DNA from 3 places in the Microbispora rosea genome. Region 2 is predicted to be linked to each of the others. Evidence: riboswitches for the same ligand, from Rfam matches in the RefSeq annotation. Region 2 holds a riboswitch; each other region holds the start of a gene.

Region 1 (7,772 bases), on a different contig from region 2:
GTCCCCTGAAGGGGCCCGCACCCGCCGTACGCGCCGAGGGGCGGGCGGCGCCCGGCCGCCTGGCGCGGCTGGCCGGGCTGTGCGGCCCCGCCTTCGTCGTCTCCGTGGCGTACATCGATCCGGGCAACTTCGCGACCAACATGGCGGGCGGGGCCCAATACGGGACGATGCTGCTGTGGGTGATCGCGCTCGCGAACGTGCTGGCCATGTTCGTGCAGGCGCTCTCGGCCAAGCTCGGCATCGCCACCGGCCGCAACCTGCCCGAACTGTGCCGTGACCACCTGCCGCGCCGGGTGAGCCTGCCGCTGTGGGTGCAGGCCGAGCTGGTCGCCGCCGCCACCGACCTGGCCGAGTTCATCGGCGGCGCGATCGCCCTGAACCTGCTGTTCGGCGTGCCGCTGCTGCCGGCCGCCGCCATCACGGCCGTCGTCTCCTCGCTGCTGCTCATGCTCGCGCCGCGCGGGCGCCGCCGGTTCGAGGCGACCGTCGCGGCGATGCTCGGAGTGGTCCTGGCCGGATTCGCCTACCAGGTGCTGCTGTCGGGGTCCCTCTCGGGTGTGGCGGGCGGCTTCGTGCCCCGCCTGGCCGGGACCGACAGCCTGCTGCTGGCCACCGGGATCGTCGGGGCGACCGTCATGCCCCACGTCGTCTACCTGCACTCGGCCCTCACCCAGCACCAGGGCGCGCCCGGCGGGTCCCCCGACGAGATGGGCAGGGGGCAGGTGCGCAGCGAGGATGTGCGCAGAGAGGATGTGCGCAGGGAGGCCGTGCGCGCCAGCCGGATGGACATCGCCGTCGCCCTCGGCGCCGCCGGGCTGGTGAACATGGCGATGCTGACCGTGGCCGCCATCACGTTCGGCGGCGGCGATCCCGGCAGCCTGCAGGCCATCCACGCCGGGCTCGGGCAGGTTCTCGGCCCCGGGGCGGCCGTCGCGTTCGCGCTCGCGCTGCTCGCCTCGGGCCTGGCCTCGTCCAGCGTGGGCACCTACGCCGGGCAGGTGATCATGGCGGGGTTCCTGCGCCGCCGCGTGCCGCTCCTGGCGCGGCGGCTGGTCACGATCATCCCGGCCATGGCGGTGCTGGCCGCCGGGGTGGACCCCACGCGGGCGCTCGTGCTGAGCCAGGTCGCGCTGTCCTTCGGCATCCCGTTCGCCCTGGTCCCGCTCGTGGCGTTCACCGGCAGCAGGAAGCTGATGGGCGATCTGGTCAACCGCCGCCTCACCACGGTCGCCGGCGTCGCCGTCGCCGCCGTGATCAGCGCACTGAACGGCTTTCTCCTCGTGGACGTGTTCACCGGCTGAGGCGGCCTCACAGCAGTGCGGCGAACCGGGCCGCGACGAGGTCCCAGCGCCACTCCTCCTCGATCCAGGCCCGGCCCCGCTCGCCCATCGCGCGGGCGCGGGCCGGGTCGGCCAGCAGATCGCTCAGCGCGCCGGCCACCGCCGTGTGCGACGTGCCGTCGACCACCAGGCCCGTCTCGCCGTGCCGTACGGCGTCGGGGGCGCCGCCGGAGGAGCCCGCGACCACGGGCAGCCCGGTGGCCGACGCCTCCAGGTAGACGATGCCGAGGCCCTCGACGTCGAGCCCGCCGAACCTGCTGCGGCAGGGCATGGCGAACACGTCGCCCGCGTCGTAGTAGGCCGGGAGGGACGCCCAGGGGACGGACCCGGTGACGACCACCGAGCCGCGCGGCCCGGCCCCGGCGGCCGTCCTCTCCAGTGACCGCCGCAGGGGGCCGCCGCCGACCAGGAGGAGGACCGCGCCGGGAACCCGCCGGAGAACGAGCGGCCAGGCCCGCAGCAGCACGTCCTGGCCCTTGCGCGGCACCAGCCGGGAGACGCACACGACCACCGGCCGGTCGCCCAGGCCGAGCGACGCGCGGATCCGGTCGCCGCCCGCCCCCGGATGGAAGAGGGCGGTGTCCACGCCGGGCGCGAGCCGTACGAGCCTGGAGGCGGGCACGACCCGGGCGATCCGGCGGCGGGTGTAGTCGCCGAGGTAGGTCACCACGTCGGCCCCCGCGCCGATGCGGCGCAGCAGGGCGCGCGCGCCCGGCAGGCGGGCCCACGACGCCTCGTGCCCGTGGGTGAGCATGACGATCCGGCCCGCGCCGGCGGCGCGCAGGACGGGAGCGAGCAGCCCCAGCGGCGCGGCCGCGCCGAAGACGACGGTGGCGCCGTCCTCCACGAGCGCCGCCGCCCTTCTCGCCACCGAGCGCGTCGGCAGCATCAGCGAGGAGGGATGCCGGACCACCTCGTACGGCTGGCGGGAGTCGAACTCCTCGCATCCCTTCCAGCGCGGGGCGTACACGACCACGGAGCCGGGCGGCCGGCGCGAGGCGAGGCCGTGCACGAACGCCTGGATGCCGCCCGGTCTGGGCGGGAAGTCGTTCGTGACGATCAGCGTCCGCTTCGTCATCCTCACCCCCGCTGCCGGCGTGATCGCACGGTCCGCCCGCGCCGCCCGAGAACGCATTGTCGCAGCCGCCGCCGCACCGTCGTCCCAAGAAGATCGGGATCAGGGCCGGGCGAGCTGCTCGCGGGCCCACGACCGCCAGGCGCTGGTCAGGCCGTCGGCGGTCAGCCCGAGCTGTTCTCCGAGGGCGGCGCCGATCTCCTCGCGCAGCGCGGCGCGGTAGAGGGCGACCAGCCTCCGCTCGCCGAAGCGGGCCGCGATGTAGCGGCAGGCGAGCCACGCCTCCTCGTACGCCTGGGCGGGCCTGGCGGCGAAGTCGGCGGGCCCGGGCAGGCCGTCCAGCGCCGCCCTCCCCGCCGCCACGTCGGCGGCCAGCTCGGCGGCGACCGTACGGACCGGCAGTCCGCTGTCCAGGTAGCCCACGTAGTCGGCGAAGCCCTCCATGAGCCACATCGGCACCGCGCGAGGACCGGAGGTCGCGACGTGCGTCAGCTCATGGGTCACGACGACCAGGCGGCCGGTCGCGGACAGGCGGGCGAACGCGGCCGGCTGCACGATCACACGGCCGCCGGTGGCGACCGCCGCCAGGCCGTCCACCTTCGCCGGCGTCGCCAGCACGGCGGCCTGCTCCTCGGTGCGCGGCACGAGGACCACCGCGCCGCCGCGCCCGCCCCAGATCCTCGTGACCGTGCGGCCCGCGCGATCGGCCAGTGCGGCGACCTCGGCGACCAGCGGCCGGGGCGACCCGACGACGACGGCGCGCTCGCCGCGGGCGACGGAGGCGCCGGTCCACATGCCCGGATGCTCGCGCACGGCGGCGCGGGCGTCCAGCCGCAGGGCGCGCAGCGGGTCGGGCGGCGCCGCGGCGGCGAGCCCGGCCAGCAGCGCGGCCAGCGCGACGGCCACGACCGCGACCCGGCGGGGAGGGACCCCGTGGGGCGCGGCTTCGAGCCGGCACCGGTCGGTCCCGGCGCGCACGCTCCGCAGGCCGCCCCCGGGCACGCCGCTCGTGACAGTCACGCCGTGCATGGTAGCCAGCACATGTCACGGCCCCGTCCACCTCGGCGAGATGGACGGGGCCGTAGGGACGGCGCCGGTCGAGGGGGCTGGTGACCGGCGCCCGTCAGACGCCCGGACGGACGGCACCCACGAAGGTGCTCTTCCGATAGGCGTCCAGCTTGTCGATCCTGACCCGCGTGCCGGTGTGCGGAGCGTGGATCATCTTGCCGTGCCCGACGTACATGCCGACGTGGCCGCCGCCGCTGGTGAAGATGAGGTCACCGGGCTCGAAGTGCCCCCAGGACACCTTCGTCCTGACCGCGCCGCGGATGGACCACGTCGTGCGCGGCAGCCGTACGCCCGCCTTGCGCCAGGCGTACTGGACCAGGCCCGAGCAGTCGAACGCGCCCGGTCCCGTGGCTCCGTAGCGGTAAGGGTCGCCGATCTGCTTCTCGGCGGTCTTCACCGCGCGCCGGGCCTTGGCCCGCTGGAGCGAGGTCCTGCTGATCTTCCGCTTGGCGGTGTGCTTCTTGGTCCGCTTCTTCGCGGCGGCCTTGCGGGCGGCGGTTTTCGCGCTGTTCCCGTCGCTCGTGTTCGTGGCCGTCTTCGTCGCTGTGGCCGTCTTGACGACCGTGACCGTCACCGTGTCGGCCGCCGTATCGGCCGCCGCCGGATGTGCTCCGGCGACCCCTACGGATGCCGTCAACGCGGCACCACCAACGGCAATTCGGGCAAGACGGGACAGACTAGCGGGGGTGGTAGACAGGATCTCTCCTCGGGTCTTCCGCTCACGCCTACCGGGTTAGCTGACGGGTTCGGGCGGGGAAGTCGCCCTACGGCGCGCGATGCGCCGATTCACCCCGGACCTTCGCGTGAAGGTCGATGGTTCCCCGGCTCCGTGCCTCCTGACTGCACGGACTCGGCTGGTCATCGGCGCCGGGGGATCCCGCGAGGGGGAGGGTGTTGGAGGACGCCGATGCCGGTGGATGACTGCGCGGCCCGGCCGGCCGGACCGGGACGCGCCGCGGCGAGGCGTGCTCGCCGCGGCCCAGAAGCTACCGAGGACTCGCGGCGTTCGGCAAAGCCCGCCCGCCGGATAAAGATCGGATAACGAAGGCCGCGGAGAAGAAATCGCAGCTTACCCACCTCGCGAGAGGGCTAAGTGTGACTCTGCTCACAATCTGCGCAACAAGGGCTGAATGCGGTCACAAGAGCCCCGAAAACCACACACCGTCACAGAGGTGGCCAACCCCTCAGGGGCGCACAGCTCCGATCGCGTGATACTCCGCGAGTGAGACAATCTTCACAACATCGCCGGTCTGCGGGGCGTGGACGACCTTGCCGTCGCCGGCGTAGATGCCGACGTGTCCGTATCCGGCGTGCCAGAGCAGGTCGCCCGGCTGGAGCTCGTCCAGCGAGACCCTGCGGCTCGCACCCCAGGCCCACTGCTCGTAGCTGGTCCGGGGCAGCCGCACGCCCGCCGCCGCCCACGCGGCCTGCACGAGCCCGGAGCAGTCCCAGGCGCCCGGTCCGGTGCCCCCGTAGCGATAGGGCTTGCCGACCTGCTTGTAGGCGAACTGGAGGGCTTCCAGCGCGTTGCCGGACGCCGGCCCGGTGTAGACGACGCCGGCGCTGTTGGGGTTGCCGGGGTTGAACGTCCCGAGCGAGCGCAGCAGCTTCATCTGCTCCCGGACGAGCTTGTCGACCTTCTCCTTCTCGCCGGCCAGCTCGTCCTTGACGTCGGCGGCCTCTTTGTAGACCACCTTGCTCTGGTCGCGGCGGTCCTTGAGGTCCTTGATGGCGCCCTCGTACTCCCTGAGGCGCCCGGCCCGCTCGGCCGACATGTGGTTGAGCGTGGCGAGGCCGCTGAGCATGGCATCGGGGTTGGAGCTGTAGAAGACGCCGCCCCACGACCCCATCTCGCCGACCTGGTAGCTGCTGACGGCCATCGAGACCAGTCCGGAGCGCAGCGCCTCGACCCGGACGTTCTGCTTCTTGTAGTCCTCGTTGATCGCGAGGTACTTCTGCCGCGACTTCTTCCACTTCTCGTTGGCCGCGTTGTAGCGGTCCACGAGCTTGTCGGCCTGCTCGTTGAGCTTGCTCAGCTTCGCCTTGGCCTGCGCGACCGTGGGCTTCGGATCCGCCTCCGCGCCCGTCATCGGCGTCAGCAGGACCACGGCGGCCAGACCGGCGGCCACCGGCACACGCCCTCGCACTGAGCCCCCTTGAGGATCAACCTCTTAGATCAACGAACCTGCGGCGCGACTCTATCTAGGCGATCTTGAAGCTTCAACCTATTCGCAGGTATTCGCGGCAGTCATCACCCTTGGTGACGACGCCGTCGCGGGCTGCGCGCGCGGCGGCTCAGCCGCGGCCGAGACGGCGCAGCAGCAGGAGCGAGGGCACCGGCCGGGCGCCCATGCGGCGCACCGACTCGGCCACCTCCCTGTCGGAGGAGACCACGGCGATGGCCCGCCCGGGCGGCTCCGCCCGCACCAGTGCGCGGATGAGGTCGTCGGCGATCTCCCCGGGCGCGCTGAACCTCACCCGCACCCCACGCGGCGCGGAGACCTGGACCGGCCCGTTCAGCTCGGCGCCGTCGAACACGCACGTCACCTCCGCCCGCGTCTGCACGGCGAGCCCGCCGAGCCCGGTCAGCAGCCGGGCCCGCTGGTCGGCGAGGGTCAGCGACGGGTAGCCGGTCTTGGTCACGTTGTAGCCGTCGACGATCAGATGCAGATGAGGGATGGCCAGGAGCTGGTCGAGGAGCTGCGGGTCGTCGTTGGCCAGCGCCCGCGCGGGAACGGCCGTCACGCCCGGCTCGCCGGGCTGCACCGCGTTCACGTGGTCGGCCGGCCTGGTGATCGTCGTGGGCAGCCCGAGCTCCTTGCGCAGCCCGGAGGCGGCGTCCTGGAGCGCGTCCAGCAGCACCCGCACCCGGGCGTCCTCGACGCTGCGGCCCTCGCGGGCGGCCCTGCGGCTGGCCTCCAGCTGGCGCTCGGCGTCCGCCAGGCGCTCCCTGAGCCGGCGCACCTCGGTCTCGGCCGCGCCGTTGGCGCTCGCGGCCCTGGTCCGCGCCTCGGCCGTCTCGGCCTCCAGCTCGGCCGCCCTGGCCTCGGCGGCCCTGACCCGCTCGCGGGCGTCGTGCAGCTTGCGCCGCAGGTCGGAGTTCTCCGCGCGGGCCGCCTTGAGCTGCTCGCGCACCCGGTCGATCTCCTCCTTGGCGGAGGCGCGCTGCGCCGCGAGCTGCTCGCGCAGCCGCGTCTCCGCCTGCTCCCGCTGGGTGCCCGCGGCGGCGGCCTGCTCCAGGTCGGTCCGCGCCTGCTCGACCAGGTCCGGCCAGCCGGGCGGGCGGGTCAGGTACGCCGCCGCCGCGACCAGCACCGGCTCGGCCGCGGGGGGCACCGTGCCCTCGGCCAGGCTCCCCACCAGCTCGGGCCAGGCGACCTCCACCGCCTCGGCCACCCGCTCGCGGAACTCCTTGTCGTTCTCCAGCTGGGCCGCGATGGGCGCGCTGCCCAGACGGGCGCGCTTGCGCGGGTCGAACTTGGCGATGTTGCGCAACGGCGGCGGCACGGCCGCGGCGGGCATCGAGCCCAGCACCTGCGCCGCGACCTCCACCACCTGTAAACGCACCTGCTCGGGCAACGGACGAGACAGGCCTTCTCCGGCTGAACTCATCTCGTCGCTCCTCGGCCGTGTCCTACGGATCTGCTGCCCACTGCGGTCGCCCCGGCGGCGCCTCGCGGTGCTGTCGCCCCCGAGTGCGAGAACGTCCCGATGCCCGCCGTCCGCGAGGCGTGGGCCTCACGGCGCGCCCACCGGACCGCCATCACACGGCAAGATCTGCGAGACACTCCCTTGTTCCTGTCTTCTTTCAAGGGTACGGCCGTCGCACCGTGTCCATGTCGCGTTCATGATCTGTCACGGCGTCCCGCACCGGCGGCCCGGGCGCGGCACAACCCCTCGATGGGGCGCCCGGTCCCTGGCCGTACGCTTGGCGGCGTGTTCACGCCGCCGTATCCGATCACGACCCCCCGGCTGGTCCTGCGCCCCTTCACCGAGACCGACCTCGACGACCTGCACGCCTTCCACTCCCTGCCCGAGGTCGCCAGATACCTCTACTGGGACGCCCGCACGCGGGAGGAGACGAAGGCCGCGCTCGATCGGAAGATCGCCTGCGCGTCGCTCGGAGAGGGCGGCGACATGCTGTGCGTGGCCGCCGAGTCGGCCGGCGGCGGGCCCGTGATCGGGGACCTCACGTTGTTCCTGCGCAGCCGGGAGCACCGCCAGGGCGAGATCGGCTTCGTCTTCAACCCGGCGTACCAGGGCCGCGGGCTGGCCACCGAGGCGGCCCG
Region 2 (7,772 bases):
CCTGCTTTGGTTGCGAGCTCCAGCAGGATCGGCTCGGCCAGACCGGCGTGCTCGTCGGACAGGTTCGCGGTGGCGGTGCAGATCGCTTCCACCACCCCTGCCGCCAACTGGCCGGCGGCGAACTTCTCCCGCACCCGGGGCAGACGCGCCAGCTCCACCGCCAACGTCAGCAGGCGGCTGGCTCCGCCGACGCTCATCCCGGCGGCGGTGCGCAGCCAGCTGCGGGTGGAGGCATGCCCATGCTGCTTGACCTGCCCCGCCCGATGGACCCGGCCCACCCGATCGGCAATTGCGCAGGTGATCCGATCCCGCGCGAACAGCAAATCCTCCGCCTCAGCCAGGCAGACATCCGCATCCTCCGGAAGCGGCGCCAACGCCAACGCCTGCGCCGACTCACGAACAGACCCCACCAGCACCCACGACGACCGAGCGCGCGGACGACCACCCGCATCGGCGGCACCCGCGCCGCCACCACCATCGACACCAAGGCCATCGGCACCCAGGCTGCCTGGGCTCCCGGTGCCGGGCGTGCCGTCGCTCGTGTGCGCGCTCGTGTGCTGCGGCGGCTGGAGGTCGGCGATCGGGAAGTACTCGCGGGCGGATGAGCCATCGGCAGACCACAACGGCGAGTCGGCGGTCAACCGGTCCCACCAGTCGTCGGAACTATTCGAACGACGAAGGCGGTCAGGATGAGAGTCGAACAGATCCATCACACCTCCTCGGGAAATTCGAAAGTCTGTATGAATTCTCTCATTGCTCCAGGTCGTCGAGCAACGCGACGAAGCGATTAGCTGGAGTTACAGGTGGGAGGAGATAGGCAGGTCAGGGCCCGGTTCTGGCGGTGCTGGTGCATGCATCCGGGGCGGTCGCGACGGCAACGACGCGCCGGGTACGCGCAGGAAGGGGCAATCCTGCCAGCAGCAACTCCACTTATAGGTGGCGCAGAGAGGGGTCAGCCGTGCGGTCGCGGCTTTGACGTCATCGTTGTCGATGTCCGGATGGTGCCGGGGCGCGCCGTCGATCGCCCTGTACGGCGACGGTGAGCTCGGGAATCGTGTCCTGCGGCGAGAAGGACTGTGCCTCCTCGAAATCAACCCCGGTGGTTAGGGCGTCGACCAGAAGGCTGCGAATTCGCCGGGTCGCCCCGCGCACTCGGACGGCCGGATCACCGGAAGGGGCCGCGGCAGGGGGAGGTCGGTGCTCACCCCCAGTGGTCGCCCCAGCCCCACAGATTGGGACCGAGGGCGGCGGCCTGGTCGTCCTGCTCCACTCCGAACCGGCCGCGGAAGAACAGCATCGGGCGCTGCTCGGTGACGACGGGTTCGAGCTCGCGCACGTGGCCGATGATCACGTCGTGGTCACCGGCGACGTGCACGTCGCGCACGTCGCCGTGGACTCGCAGCAGCACCTTCCGCAACGCCGGAGTGCCCCATCGCGACAGGTCCCAGTCGAGTCCAGCGAACTTGTCGCCTCTGCTGGAGCCGAATCGGCCGCAGATGTCGATCTGATCCTCGCCGAGGACGTTCACGCAGAAGCGGCCCGACTTTTTGATCCGCGGCCAGGCGCGGCCCTTGTGGTCGGCACAGAACAGGATCAGCGGCGGTTCGAGGGACACCGAGGCGAACGACTGGCAGGCGAAGCCCACCGGTTCCCCGTCGTCGAGGCCCGTGACCACGCTAACGCCGGTCGCGAACATGCCCAGCGCGCGCCGGAACTCGGCCGGCGTCGGCGGCGCCACCTCGGTGAACTCGGGGTCGGCGGGTGCAGCGGTCATGGACTCACCTCGCGTACGTGTCGGTGCCTCAGGTGACGAACTTACAAACCCCCTTACGGGCGGATCGCACGGGGATCCCGGTCAACGGAAGCCGCGTACGGGCGGGGTTACGGTCCGAGCGGGTCACCTGCCGGCCCGCCCCGGCCTCACTCATCGGGATGATCGTCCTGTTCGCGATATCTGTCCAGTTAGCGACACCGAATTGCGGACGAGCGCGGACGTCGAGCGGGGCTGTCCTCCCCGGTGATGCGGCGGGTGATGGGCGTGCACGAGCTCGACTACGGCCACCTGCTCGACGACATGGTGCTGTCGCGGGACGAGCCGCGACCGAGTACGTCGTGCCCGGCATCGAGCTGATCGACACGGGCCGGGCGTCGCCGTCCCGCTGCAGGTAAAGACGGGTTTTGTCCTGTTTACACCATTCTGGTGCTGTGTGTACCTTTAGGTCGCACGGCATGGGTACCGGCCGACATTCTCCGTCGTATCCCTTGCCGTGTCGTTGCCCGGACCGCGCGGTGGTCGCGCGGCCGCCGAATCCGCGTCATGTGGAGCCGGGGACCCACTCTCTCGGGGTGAATCGGCGCGCAGGCCCCCAGATGCGCCCGTAGGGCACTTCCTGCCCGAACCCGTCAGCTAACCCGGTAGGCGGAATGGAAGCAAGGAGTCAACCCCGCCATGTCCATCCATCGGCTCTCCCTCGGGGGCCGGCCCTCCCGCCGGCGCCTGCGCTCCGCCCTCGCTGCGGCGACCCTCGCGGTCTCGGCCGCCACGGCCACCGTCACGGCGGCCGTCGCCCTGCCCGCCCCGGCGTACGCGAACCCGCACACGTACGGCCAGGACGTCTCCGGCTACGAGGCCGACCACGACTGGATGAACAGCCGCGCGCAGTTCGGGTTCATCAAGGCCACCGAGGGGACCGACTGGGTCGACTCGTCCTTCCCCCGGCACTGGCAGGAGCTGGCCAAGAAGGGCATCGTCCGCGGCGTCTACCACTACGGCCATCCCTCCAACGACCCCATCGCCGAGGCCGACCACTTCCTCAGTGTGGTGAACTCGCAGCCGCACAAGCCCGGCGACATCCTGGTCCTCGACCTGGAGACCGCCGACGGCGAGTCCGTCGAGCAGGTCAACAGGTGGGCCAAGACCTGGCTGGAGTACGTGACGGCCAAGACCGGCACCAGGCCGATGTTCTACAGCGGCTGGAACTTCGCGAACAAGTACGGCCGCGGCCTCGGCCAGTACCCCCTGTGGGTGGCCCACTACAGCAAGGCGCCGGGCGACATCACGCCGCCCGCCGACTGGAAGTCCTGGGCGATCCACCAGTACACCGACACGCCCATCGACCAGAACGTCTCCGCGCTGACGCCCGCCCAGCTGCGCGCGCTCGGCCGGCCGTAGCCGAACGGGCCCCGGGGCGGGGCGTCCCCGCCCCGGGGCCGAGGCCGGTCGACCGGCTCGGTCAGACCACCGCGCCGGAGCCGTCACGCCGCGCGGGCCTCGCACGCGGCGCGGCGGGAGCCGGCGGCGGCTGGCCGGACCGCCGCTCCAGCGCGATCGCCACCGGCCCGGCCACGAACGACGACGACAGCGTCCCCACGACGATGCCGATCAGCAGGGCGACGGCGAAGTCACGCAGCGAGTCGCCGCCGAACACCGCCAAAGCCGCCAGGATGAACAGCGCCCCGAGCCCGGTGTTCACCGTGCGCGGCACGGTCTGCAGGATCGCGGCGTTCACCACCCGGCCGAACGGCTCCCGGCGCCGCAGCGGCCACAGCTCGCGCACCCGGTCGAACAGCACGACCTTGTCGTTGACCGAGTAACCGATGATCGTGAGCATCGCGGCCAGGAACACCCCGTCGATCGGCTTGCCCAGCCAGGCGAACGTGCCGACGACGACGGCCGCGTCCACGAACAGGGCCGCCACGGCCGCCGTGCCGAACGTCCACCGGAACCGGAACGCCAGGTAGACGAGCTGCGCGGCGAGCGCGACGGCGAGCGCGATGAGCGCGTTGCGGCGCAGCTCCTCACCCAGGCTCGGACCGATGAGCTCGTCGCGGTGCTTGGTGACCTCACCCACGCTCCGGTCAAGCGCCTGCTCCACGCGCACCACGTCGTCGGCGCTGATCTGCCCGGTGCGCACCGAGATCGCGTCGTCCGACCTCTGGACGACGGCGGAGGGGAACCCGGCGTCCGCCACCGCCTGCCTCGCCGCCGCGACGTCGACCGGCCGGCTCGTGCCGAACTCCACGATCCGGCCTCCGGTGAACTCGACGCCGTAGTTCAGGCCGCGGGTGACCAGCCCCGCCCCCGCGAGCACGAGCAGCCCGGCCGCGACGGCGAGCCACAGCCGCCTGCCGCGCATCAGGTCCGGCCCGCGCCGGGTCAGCCAGGTCCTGACCCGGCCGATCGAGCCGATGCCGGACGCCCGCGGGCCGATCCTCGCGATCAGGGCGGCGGCGAGCACCCGGGTGATCAGCATCGCCGACACCAGCGAGGCCAGCACGCCGATGGCCAGCGTCACGCCGAAGCCCTTCACCGGCCCCGAGGCCAGCCAGAACAGCAGCCCGGCGGCGAGCAGGGTGGTGATGTTGGAGTCGGCGATCGCGCTCCAGGCGTTCTTGAAGCCGCGTTCGAGAGCCGCCTTGAGACCCCGGCGGGGCGCCTCGCCGTACTCCTCCCTGGCCCGTTCGAAGACCAGCACGTTGGCGTCCACGGCCATGCCGATGGCCAGGACGAACCCGGCCAGGCCGGGCAGTGTGAGCGTGGCACCCATGGCCACGAGCCCGGCGTACGAGATCAGGCCGTAGCAGGCGAGCGCGACCGCGGCCAGCACGCCCACCAGCCGGTAGACGACGCCGATGAACACCGCGGTCAGGATCACCCCGACGACGCCGGCCTTGGCGCTCGCGGCGATGGCGTCGGCGCCGAGGGTCGGGCCGACCGTGCGCTGCTCGACCAGCTCCAGCGGCACCGGGAGCGAGCCGCCCTTGACCAGCACCGCGAGGTTCTGCGCCTCCTGGGCGGTGAACGACCCGGTGATCTGCGTGCTGCCGCCGGAGATCCCCGCCTCGCAGGCGATCGACTCGTCCACCTGCGGCGAGGAGATGATCTCGTTGTCGAGGACGATGGCGACGCGGCGCTTGTGGTCGCCGACCGGCGCGCAGGCCGCTGTCCCGGTCAGCTCCCGCCAGGGACCGGGCTCCTTGAAGTCGATCGTGACGAACCAGCCCGGCCCCATCTGGGGGTCGCTGCGCGCGGCGGCGTCGGTGACGCCCGCCCCGCTGAGCGCGACCGGGCCGAGCTTCAGCCTCTGGCCGCTCTCGTCGGCGACCGCGTCCCTGTCGCCGTCCTCGGCGGGACCGAGCACCGGATGGAAGTTGAGCTGGGCGGTCTTGCCGATGACCGCGGCGGCCTCGCGCGGGTCGAGCACGCCGGGCAGTTCGACGATGATCCGCTTCTCGCCGGAGCGGACCAGGGTGGGATCGACGACTCCGAGGGCGTCGGCCCTGCGCCGGAGCACGTCGAGGGCGCGGTCGGTGGCGTCGGCGTCCGCCTTGACCGTGGGTGAGTCCTTCGTCTCGAAGACGAGCTGGGTGCCGCCGCGCAGGTCGAGGCCGAGGCGCGGGGCCATGGTGAAAGCGAGCAGCAGTGAGGTCGCGATGACGGCGAGCGCCGCCACCGCACGCCACATGGGCGCACGGGACATGAAGCCTCCACAGGCGTACGAGTGGGAAAGGTCTCAGTACGCGGTGGAGGGAGGAGCTCGGGCGGTGGCGGCCCGGTGCGGGCACTGGGCGGGCGGGCCGTCGTGATGCGGCCCGGCCCGGGTGACCCGGGTGCCGCCGCGCGGCGCCGCCGGGTTGGGCAGCACGACCGGTCCGCCGGACGCGCCGGGGCCGCCCGCGCCCGCCTGGACCCGGGGCGGGTCGCCCTGAGCCGGCCGTGTGGCGTGCGCCGGAGGGCAGCGCACGCCGCCCGTCTCGACGGCCGGACGGCCGGTGGCGAGGTGGGTGCCGGCGGCGTGGTGAATGCCGGTGACGCGATGTGGCGTCTGCAGTGTGCCCGCGGACGCGGGCACGCCGCCGGAGGTCAGGAAGATCGCGTGCAGCAGGAGCAGCAGCGCGGCGGTCAGCCTGCGTCGCGCCATCCTTCCCCCCTCCCGCGAAACCCGTGCCTTGCGGCCACCGTACCCAAGTAGAGGGGAACGGAGAACGCACCCGAGTGGACGGGAACGTTTCCGGAGATGCGGGTATGCACAACAAATGGCGGAAATCGGGCAGGGACCGATTGGGAGAAACGGGCAACGGGAAACGCGGATGACCGTTTCGCGAAGGTGGGTTATGGTCGGTCACATGGCGACCTCACGACGTGGCACGTGCGGGTCCACCGCCTTCACGTTGGTGGTGGGCCTGCTGATGCTTGCCCTCGCGCTGGTCGCCTCCACCCCCGCCTGGTACGGCGGCGATCCCGCTCAGCGTGCGCCGCAGGCCGCGGCCGAGGTGTGGACGCCGGGGGCGTGGACGCCGCAGTCGGCGACCCTGCCCACGGGCGCCGCAGGTCCCGAGCATCTGCCGTTCCCGTTCCGGCCGCGCAGCGTGGCGGCCGCGCCGGATGCTCCCGTCTCCGCGCCGGAGCCCGCCCGGCATCACGAGGACATCGTCCTCAGCCCGCAACAGACCGGGCATCGCACCGCGGGCTCGCGCAGCCCGCCACAGGCCCTCTGACGAGCTCGCTCGAAGCGCGCCTGACCCGCCATACCGCCCCGGCGGCCGTGGCGCGCGCCGTCATGCGGCCGTCCTCCCAGCCCTGACCACCATCGCGCGCGGGCCATTCCCGCGTACTCGTTTCGCGCACCGGCACCGGTGCGCCGACGGCGCGCGTGCTCGCGCGCCACCTCATCCCTCACCTGGAGTGATGCCGCTTATGGCAGAGATCAGGTCGCCGCGCCTCCTCATGGAGGAGTGCCGGCGGTACACGACGCAGCTGTCCGAGCTGCGCATGCTGCTCGAGGAGCGGCTCCACGCCGCCCGGGCACGGCGGGCGCGTCTCGACATCGCCGCGATCGAGGCGGCACTGGAGCGGATGGAGCGGGGCCTCTACGGCACCTGTATCCGATGCGAGGCGTTCCTTCCGCTCGACCGGCTCAGGGCCGCGCCGCAGGTGCAGCAGTGCGCCTCCTGCGCCGGCGAGACACGGCTGACGGCATGACGGCCCTGGCCCTCGACCTCGGCACCGCGCGGACCCGGCTGCTGCTGTCCGGCAGCACGGCGATCAAGGAGCGGCCCTCGGCGTTCGGCGAGCCGGGGACGCGCCGGTGGCCGGTGCGGCACGGCATGGTCGCCGACATGCCAAGCTGCGTCCGGCTGGTCCGCGCGGCGCTGAGCGACGCCGTGACCGGGCAACACCCGCCGCTGGAACGCGTGCTGCTCGGCGTGCCCGTCGCGGCCTCGCGACTCGACCGGCGAGCGGCGTACGCGGCGGTCAGCAGCGCCGCCCGCTGCCGGGTGACGATCGTCGAGGAGCCGCTGGCCGCGGCGGTCGGCTGCGGGGTGGACATCGCCGACCCGAGGCCCAGGATCCTGCTCGACGCGGGAGCGGGGATCGCCGAGGCCGTCGTCATCCGCGCGGGCGAGATCGCCGACGCGGGCGCCGTACAGGTCGACGTGGGCGACCTGGCCGGCTGCCCGGCGCACGCGCGGGAACGGGTCGTGGCGATGGTCGCCGACCTGATCGCGCGCATCCCCGCCGCCCTGCGGGCCACCGCCCGGCGGCAGGGCCTGCTGATCACCGGCGGCGGCGCCCGTGACCCGGAACTGGCCCGCAAGCTCTGCGCGGAGCTGCGGATCACCGTCAGCCCCGCGCCCGATCCCGTCAACGCGACCGTCAGAGGGCTGGCCTGCCTGCTGCCCACGGTCGAGCACCGCACTTCCGGCACCTCTGCCATGACGAATGCCATCGGACGAAAGGACGTCGACGATGACCACCAGTGACGAGTTCA
Region 3 (7,772 bases), on a different contig from region 2:
CGCATCGACGATCCGTACGGCTCCGTCCTGTGCTACCAGTGCTCTCATGAGCCTCTTTCTCCTTCCGCTGTGGCAAGGAGCGTAGGAAGATCCGCTCTCTTTCAGTAAGAAGGCACCTGGAAGTGCGTAGGGGAGGAGAAGGGAAGAGGGGTGGCCACTCGGAAGCCGCTGCTCGAAGCGATCAAGCGCTGGGCCGAGATCCACATGGACGACGTCGAGGCGGCCAGGCAGGCGTACGACCGCCGCTCCGGCCCCTAGGAGCGTCCGGCGGCCCCTGTCAGACACTCCCCAACCTTGACGACCTTCACGCGAGGCGTTTACCTTCCCTGAAGGGTGGGCCGACGAATCATCGTCGTGGGGGAGGGCGGACGATGGGTGTTCCCGAGGTCGTCTACCGAGGTGAGAATCTCGCCTCGGACCTTGAGCGTGCCGGTCTCACCGAAGAGGATCTGCTTCTCCTCGCGGAGCTGGCCAAGGGTGTGACCGCAGACCGGGTGGGCCGCAGTCTCGACGTCAGCGGCCGAACCGTGCGGCGCCGGCTGCGGTGCATCTGTGACCGCATCGGCGTGGCGACCGCGATCGAGGCGGTCGCCTGGGCGGCACGCCGCCGCCTCATCTGACCGTGTTCGTTTCATAGAAAGGGACCGACGCCCCTCCGTGGAGGAGGGGCTCAGTCGGCGACGCGCACCGCTCCCGCGAACGGCCGTCCGTCGATCTTCGCGATGTGGACGACGTCTCCGGTGCGCGGCGCGTGGATCATGTAGCCGTTGCCGATGTAGATGCCCACGTGGTGCAGGTCGGAGTAGAAGAACACCAGGTCGCCGGGGCGGAGCTGGTCACGGGGGATGTGGGTGCCCGCCGTCCACTGGTCGCCGGTGTAGTGGGGCAGGCTGATGCCGACGGACTGGTAGGCCGCCATGACCAGGCCGGAGCAGTCGAAGGAGCCGGGCCCCTCGGCGCCCCACACGTACGGCTTGAGCTGCTGCCCGAGGGCCCACCGCGCCGCCTGGGCGGCCTTGCCGTCACCGATGATGGGGAACGCCGTCCTCGCGCGCGTCTCGCGGCCGATCGTCTGGGAGACCTGCCGGTAGAGGTTGCTCTCGGTCTTCTTGATCAGCTTCGTGATCTTGTCGCGCCGCGAGTCGAGGCCGCTGAGGAGCTTCTTGACCTCGGCCTGCCGGGCGGAGGCACTCTCCCTGGCCCGTGCGGCGGCGTCCATGGCCTTGGTGACCTCGGCGACCTCCTGGCTCTGCTGCAGCTCCAGCGCGTACGTCGTGGAGGCCTGGTCCAGGTAGCGGCGGGGGTCGGCGTCGCTGTCGATGAGCACGAGCGCGTTGCCGAGCCCGTTGGTCATGTAGGAGTGCTGCGCGAGGGCGCTCGCCTTCTGCCGGCGGACCTCGAGCTCGGCCTCGCTCTTGGCGAGGTTCTTCTTGGCGAGGTCGGCGGACCGCTCGGCCGCCTTCAAGCGCACCCGCTCGCCGTTGTACTGCTCGCTGAGCGTCTCGATCTCGGTGTAGAGGCTCTCGACCTGCGCCGTGAGCTCCTTGAGGCTCGGCTTCGGGTCGGCGGTGGCGCGGACCACCGGGGCGCCGAACGTGATCGCGGTGATCGCGACGCCGACGAACGCCAGACGGCGGATGGGACCCGGACCGGCCGTGCCGGGTCCGGACCGTCGGCCGCGGGCGTGCCTGCCCGCCGGCCGCTCTCCACGCATGCGCAACCGAGCTCCTCTCCCACGTGTGCCCCGCGGCGGGCCCGTCGTCGAGACGGAGCCGTACGGCGGGGCAGTGCTGAGCGCCTACCGGGTTAGCTGACGGGTTCGGGCCGGAGTAGCCCTACCTGGCGGATTCACCCCTTGACGATCTGAGACCGAACCGATCCTGATCCTGCAGTTGGGTCCCCGGTTCCCCTTCGCACTCGGTGCTTCGAAGATTCGGCGCCCGGTCTCCGTGAGCGCTCACGATGACCGGCATCGTCGCTGGACGATAGTGCACAGCGAGTTCTTGCTCAACCAGAACTCCGAAACCCGTCTACGTTTGACAACCAAACGATCACGGTCGGGTCACGGGTTCGGTAGTGATACGTCCGTGTTCACCTGGGTTTAGAGCGATCCGAGTGTTCGGGTGTGCTGCTCGGGCTGCTGAAAAAACTGGGACGAACCTGGACAACCCCCTCGGAGCGCGACCGCACATCCGTCCGCATCCGAATGGCTACGCAGAGTCATTTCTGATGTCGGGTGGGGCGTTTGGGAATGACCGTTATCCCGGGGCACGCCCGGTGGCCTACCGCAGGGGATCGGCCGCGCTCCGGCTAGGCTGACCGGTCATGGAGCAGGTCGCCGCGCAGACGCCCAGTGAGTCGGGTGCCACGGCCGTGACGGTGCGCCGGGCCAGGACACCGGACGTCCGGGCGATCAGGCGCCTCGTCGACGCGTACTCGGGTGTCGGGCCCCGCCTGCTCAAGAAGAGCACGGTCACGCTGTACGAGGACGTCCAGGAGTTCTGGGTGGCCGAGGCGGACGGGCAGATCGTCGGCTGCGGCGCGCTGCACGTGCTGTGGGAGGACCTGGCCGAGATCAGGACCGTCGCGGTGGACCCCGCGTCACGCGGCGGCGGCGTCGGCCATCGGATCGTCGCCGCGCTCATCGAGACCGCAAGGGACCTCGGCGTGCGGAGGGTCTTCTGCCTCACGTTCGCGGTGGAGTTCTTCGCCAGGCACGGCTTCCGGCCCCTCCAGGGCACTCCGGTCTCCCAGGAGGTCTACGCGGAACTGCTCGCGTCGTACGACGAGGGCGTCGCCGAGTTTCTCGAGCTGGAGCACGTCAAGCCGAACACGCTGGGGAACACCCGGATGTTGCTGCACCTCGACCGCCATTGATCACCATTGATGAGCATTGATCGTCGATCTTGACGCTGCTTGTCGACTGCTGCAAAGGTGACTGTTGATACACCTGTCGCTACTTTTGGCAATATCAGCGTGTGCTACTACGTGCGGCGCATGCGTCTTCGAAACGAGGTGACACGGTGAGCACCGGACAGCCGCCGTACCCCCAGGACGAGTCGGACGGAACGCCACCGCCGCCATCGAACCCCGGGTACAACACGGACAGACAATCCCAGGAATACGACCCCGACGTCACGGTGGTCAGCTATCGCGGGCAGCACACGGGCCCGCAGCAGCCGCCCGGCTACGACCCCGCCCAGGGCGGCTACGGCCAGCAGCAGGGCTATGGCGCCCAGCAGGGCCAGCCGCAGCAGTACGGCCAGCAGGGCTACGGGCAGACCGGCCCGCAGCAGACCCCGCAGCAGCAGGGCTACGGCCAGGAGGCCGCCCAGCAGCAGGGCTACGGAGCTCAGCAGGCCCAGCAGCAGCAGTACGGCCAGCAGGGCTACGGGCAGCAGGGCTACGGCCAGACCGGCCCGCAGCAGGGTTACGCCCAGCAGGGGTATGGCCAGACCGGCCCGCAGCAGGGCTATGGCGCTCAGCAGGCCCAGCAGCAGTACGGCCAGCAGAACCCCCAGCAGAACCCCCAGCAGGGCTACGGCGCCCAGCAGGCCGGGCAGCAGCAGTACGGCCAGCCGTCCCAGGGCGGCTACGGCCAGCAGACCGGTCCCCAGGACTACGGTCACCAGCAGGGCTACGGGCAGCAGGCCCAGCAGCAGCAGTACGGCCAGCAGAACCCCCAGCAGGGCTACGGTCAGCAGCAGGGCTACGGCCAGCAGCCCGGTTACGGGCAGCAGCAGTACCCCCAGCAGGGCTACGGAGCTCAGCAGGGCCAGCAGCAGTACGGCCAGGATCAGTACGGGCAGCAGCAGTACGCCCAGCCGAGCCCCCCGCAGGGCTACGGTCAGCAGCAGTACGGTCAGCAGGGCTACGGTCAGCCCGGCTACGGCCAGCCGTACGCGCCCGAGGGCCCGATCCCGCCCGGCGCTCCGGCTCCGCTGGCGGAGTGGTGGCAGCGTCTCGTCGCCCGCATCATCGACGGCGTGATCGTCGGCATTCCGCTTGCGATCATCACGCTCGTGATCACGGGGATCATCGTCACCAACCCGAGCGTCGACATTACGAGCGGGGTTTACAACCCCGGAAGCGGTTACTTCCTCGCGTCACTGCTCACGGCGATCCTGGGCGGCCTCGTCATGGTCGTCTACGAATTCCTCATGCTGCGGGCGCAGGGGCAGACGCTCGGCAAGAAACTCATGGGCATCAAGGTCGTTCAGGTCGGCGGCACTCTCGACGCGGGAGGGCTTCCCCAGGACGCGGCGCTCAAGCGCGCCGGCGTGCTCTACGCTTTCGAGTTCCTGCAGTGGATTCCCGTTATCACCTACCTCGCGAACCTCGCCTCTCTTCTGAACGTGCTGTGGCTGTTGTGGGACAAGCCGCTGCATCAGGCGCTGCATGACAAGGTCGCCAACACTGTGGTGGTCAAGGTCAAGTAAGGACGACGGACGGGGTCGATGGAACGGACCATCGGCCCCGTTTTTCTATGGCTCGCTATGGCTTCGATCGCACTGCGCGCTCGCCCGGCTGTGACGAAAATCCTTGCGGCCCCTCCCGGGCATGCGATGCTTGGGTTCACCGTCCCGAGAGGTGCCCAATGACCGCGAGACCGCCCCCGGCGCCAATCCTTAAGACTCGCCCCAGCCACCCCCGGGGTCATATCCTCCCACGGGCGGCTTAAGGAACCGTCAGGGGCGCTTAAGGGGCCGTATGGAGCCGCACAGGCTCTTATGGCACTCTCCGGTGCCCACCCGTCCACCCGGCCGCAGGCGGCGTCTGCGGAATGCGGGGATCGTTTGGTCGTGGGAAACTCCGATGCCACGACCGGCCCGGCCGTCCGCGTGATTGTGCCTCCGCTCCTTTTTTCGATCTTCATACCTCCCGTTCGTGATCTTGATGGAACCGGCCGGTCCTCTCTTTTTACGAGGCTTCCAGGCTGCGACGATCTGGTTGCGCGTATATCCCGCAAGGCATGGCGCGCCGTACGAGAAGGGTGCCGGGCTCCTTGTGAAGATCCGGCCGTCGTGACGCCGGCTCCGTGTTTCAGCCGAGCTCTTCAACGGCCGTACGCCCCCGGTCCGGCCCTTTTCCGCAGGGGGTGTTTGCCGCTTCACGCGTGTTCGTCCGCGCCTGTTCGTCCCGATCGGCACGCCGCTCACCTGCGGCTACGGCGTGGGCCGGGCGGAACTCGGGGGTGTGCGTCCCCGCCGCCCGCCGTCGCCGGGGAAGCGCGCAAGCGGCTGAAACGACGGGACGGCCAGGAGCGGTGACCGTCGAGGTCGGCATTCTGGGTACGATTTCGAGTGCATCCGGTAAGGCCGCTGGAGAGACGAGGATTACCTCGGCCCTCCAGGGGCACCCCGGAAGGCGCGTCTGGTCCCTCCCGGCGCTATGGTCGTATCAGGGCGCCCGGCCCGGCAAGAGGCCGGCAGCCTTGCCACGTCCTCGAATTCCCTCGGGTGCACCTAATGACACCCCCGGCACGAGCGAGGCAGAATGACAGAGGTATTGTCCGCCTTGATACCTTCCGTGGTCGTCGCCGGCGCGGTCGTCTACGGCATCGTAAAGTTGGTACGTTCCGACGCGGCCGGCCTCCGCACGGCACGGGAGCCACTCGAGAAGTCACCGGACTCAGAGGTTCCTGAGAATCCGCAATCGTGAATTGTCAGCCAGGGGAAACCGGGTATATGTTTGGCTGACGAATCAAACTATGGGCTGCGAAAGGATTGCCGGATGGCCAAGCACACGCAGGTGATTCTCATCGACGATCTCGATGGCGGCGAGGCCAATGAGACGGTCACCTTCGCGATTGACGGCACGTCATATGAGATTGACCTGAGCGACGGCAACGCGAAGCGGCTTCGCGAGGCTCTGTCGCCTTTCGTCACCGGCGCGCGGCGCGCGGACAGCGGGCAGGCCCGTGGGCGCCGTCGTGGTGCGGGCGGCGGGGGCCAGCGAGCGATGACGCGCGAGAAGAGCGCGGAGATCCGTGCCTGGGCGAAGGCTCACGGACACCCCGTGAGTGAGCGCGGTCGCATTGCCGCCTCGATCGTCCAGGCGTACGAGGACGCGCACTAGGTCGTGTCACGCAGATCTTCTGCCTACTGGGGTCGTCCGGACGGCGCCTCGCGGCGTTGTCGCCCCACTCGCGGGGATTCCGCACAGCTCCGAATCTCCGGAGGGCCGGGAGCGGGCACCAATAGCTGCGCTATTGGCTCCTCCTCCGCCTTGCGATGGATCCGCCTGGACGATCCCGGCTACGGCAAGATCTGCGGGGACACTCCCTAACTCGAGTCTTGATCGCGCGGTTATGACAGTCGTCGGAGGACCTGACGATCGCATAACCGCGCGATTGTGTTTCCGCTCCCTTAAAACCTCGTTCGCTTGCGGCGTATCGGGAACATGTCACCCCCAGCAGGGGGTTGGATAGAGCATGAACGCCCTGCGCTTGGGGAACCCTTCTGCCAAGGAGCGGGTCGCTGGGTCGGGGCTACCATGCGGAACGACGGGCCGGATCTCCCGTGCTCGCCTGACCGCTCTGTGAGGAGCGACGAGATGTTCGAGAGGTTCACCGACCGTGCGCGGCGGGTTGTCGTCCTTGCCCAGGAAGAGGCTCGGATGCTCAACCACAACTACATCGGCACTGAGCACATTCTTCTTGGTTTGATCCATGAGGGTGAGGGTGTGGCGGCCAAGGCTCTGGAGAGTCTTGGGATCAGTCTCGAGGGGGTGCGCCAGCAGGTCGAGGAGATCATCGGTCAGGGGCAGTCGGCGCCGTCGGGACACATTCCCTTCACGCCGCGGGCCAAGAAGGTTCTTGAGCTGTCGCTGCGCGAGGCGTTGCAGCTCGGGCACAACTACATCGGCACCGAGCACATTCTTCTGGGGTTGATCCGGGAGGGTGAGGGTGTCGCGGCGCAGGTGCTGGTGAAGCTGGGCGCTGATCTGAACAGGGTGCGTCAGCAGGTCATTCAGTTGCTGCACGGGTATCAGGGCAAGGAGCCGGCGGCGGCGGGTGGGCCGCAGGAGTCGGCGCCGTCGACGTCGCTTGTGCTGGACCAGTTCGGGCGCAACCTGACCCAGGCCGCGCGGGAGGGCAAGCTCGACCCGGTGATCGGCCGGGACAAGGAGATCGAGCGGGTCATGCAGGTCCTTTCCAGGAGGACCAAGAACAACCCGGTTCTGGTGGGTGAGCCCGGTGTGGGCAAGACCGCCGTGGTGGAGGGGCTGTCGCAGAAGATCGTCAAGGGTGAGGTGCCCGAGACGCTGAAGGACAAGCAGCTCTACACCCTTGACCTGGGTGCGCTGGTGGCCGGTTCCCGTTACCGCGGTGACTTCGAAGAGCGCCTGAAGAAGGTGCTCAAGGAGATCCGTACCCGGGGCGACATCATCTTGTTCATCGACGAGCTGCACACGCTGGTCGGCGCGGGCGCCGCCGAGGGCGCCATCGACGCCGCGAGCATCCTCAAGCCGATGCTGGCCCGCGGTGAGCTGCAGACCATCGGTGCCACCACGCTCGACGAGTACCGCAAGCACCTGGAGAAGGACGCGGCGCTGGAGCGGCGGTTCCAGCCGATTCAGGTGGCCGAGCCGTCGTTGTCGCACACGATCGAGATCCTCAAGGGGCTGCGGGATCGTTACGAGGCGCATCACCGGGTGTCGATCACCGATGGTGCGCTGGTGGCCGCGGCGACGCTGGCCGACCGTTACATCAGTGACCGGTTCCTGCCGGACAAGGCGATCGACCTGATCGACGAGGCGGGCTCGCGGAT

Evidence for each region. A riboswitch is a leader RNA that binds a small molecule or an ion and turns the genes downstream of it on or off. The one in region 2 is predicted to bind cyclic di-AMP.
Region 1: it holds a riboswitch for cyclic di-AMP, as region 2 does, so the genes downstream of both, ACIBK1_RS26375 (C40 family peptidase) here and ACIBK1_RS15855 (glycoside hydrolase family 25 protein) in region 2, are expected to answer to the same signal.
Region 3: it holds a riboswitch for cyclic di-AMP, as region 2 does, so the genes downstream of both, ACIBK1_RS00835 (C40 family peptidase) here and ACIBK1_RS15855 (glycoside hydrolase family 25 protein) in region 2, are expected to answer to the same signal.

Annotation. Positions count from the first base shown of each region.
Region 1 is NZ_JBITJO010000006.1:332,012-339,783, forward strand. It holds gene ACIBK1_RS26360 (Nramp family divalent metal transporter) at 1-1,301, shown strand, start outside; gene ACIBK1_RS26365 (glycosyltransferase family 4 protein) at 1,309-2,418, opposite strand; gene ACIBK1_RS26370 (hypothetical protein) at 2,518-3,435, opposite strand; gene ACIBK1_RS26375 (C40 family peptidase) at 3,539-4,120, opposite strand; cyclic di-AMP (ydaO/yuaA leader) riboswitch at 4,195-4,349, opposite strand; gene ACIBK1_RS26380 (C40 family peptidase) at 4,668-5,630, opposite strand; gene ACIBK1_RS26385 (NYN domain-containing protein) at 5,779-7,095, opposite strand; gene ACIBK1_RS26390 (GNAT family N-acetyltransferase) at 7,420-7,772, shown strand, end outside.
Region 2 is NZ_JBITJO010000003.1:787,994-795,765, forward strand. It holds gene ACIBK1_RS15845 (DUF222 domain-containing protein) at 1-710, opposite strand, end outside; gene ACIBK1_RS15850 (flavin reductase family protein) at 1,202-1,774, opposite strand; cyclic di-AMP (ydaO/yuaA leader) riboswitch at 2,293-2,437, shown strand; gene ACIBK1_RS15855 (glycoside hydrolase family 25 protein) at 2,450-3,172, shown strand; gene secD (protein translocase subunit SecD) at 3,234-5,480, opposite strand; gene ACIBK1_RS15865 (hypothetical protein) at 5,514-5,921, opposite strand; gene ACIBK1_RS15870 (hypothetical protein) at 6,127-6,498, shown strand; gene ACIBK1_RS15875 (TraR/DksA family transcriptional regulator) at 6,698-6,982, shown strand; gene ACIBK1_RS15880 (rod shape-determining protein) at 6,979-7,764, shown strand; gene ACIBK1_RS15885 (TraR/DksA family transcriptional regulator) at 7,751-7,772, shown strand, end outside.
Region 3 is NZ_JBITJO010000001.1:175,438-183,209, reverse strand. It holds gene ACIBK1_RS00845 (NADP-dependent oxidoreductase) at 1-48, opposite strand, end outside; gene ACIBK1_RS00840 (helix-turn-helix domain-containing protein) at 372-620, shown strand; gene ACIBK1_RS00835 (C40 family peptidase) at 671-1,714, opposite strand; cyclic di-AMP (ydaO/yuaA leader) riboswitch at 1,781-1,933, opposite strand; gene ACIBK1_RS00830 (amino-acid N-acetyltransferase) at 2,326-2,877, shown strand; gene ACIBK1_RS00825 (RDD family protein) at 3,024-4,439, shown strand; gene ACIBK1_RS00820 (histone-like nucleoid-structuring protein Lsr2) at 5,734-6,078, shown strand; gene ACIBK1_RS00815 (ATP-dependent Clp protease ATP-binding subunit) at 6,556-7,772, shown strand, end outside.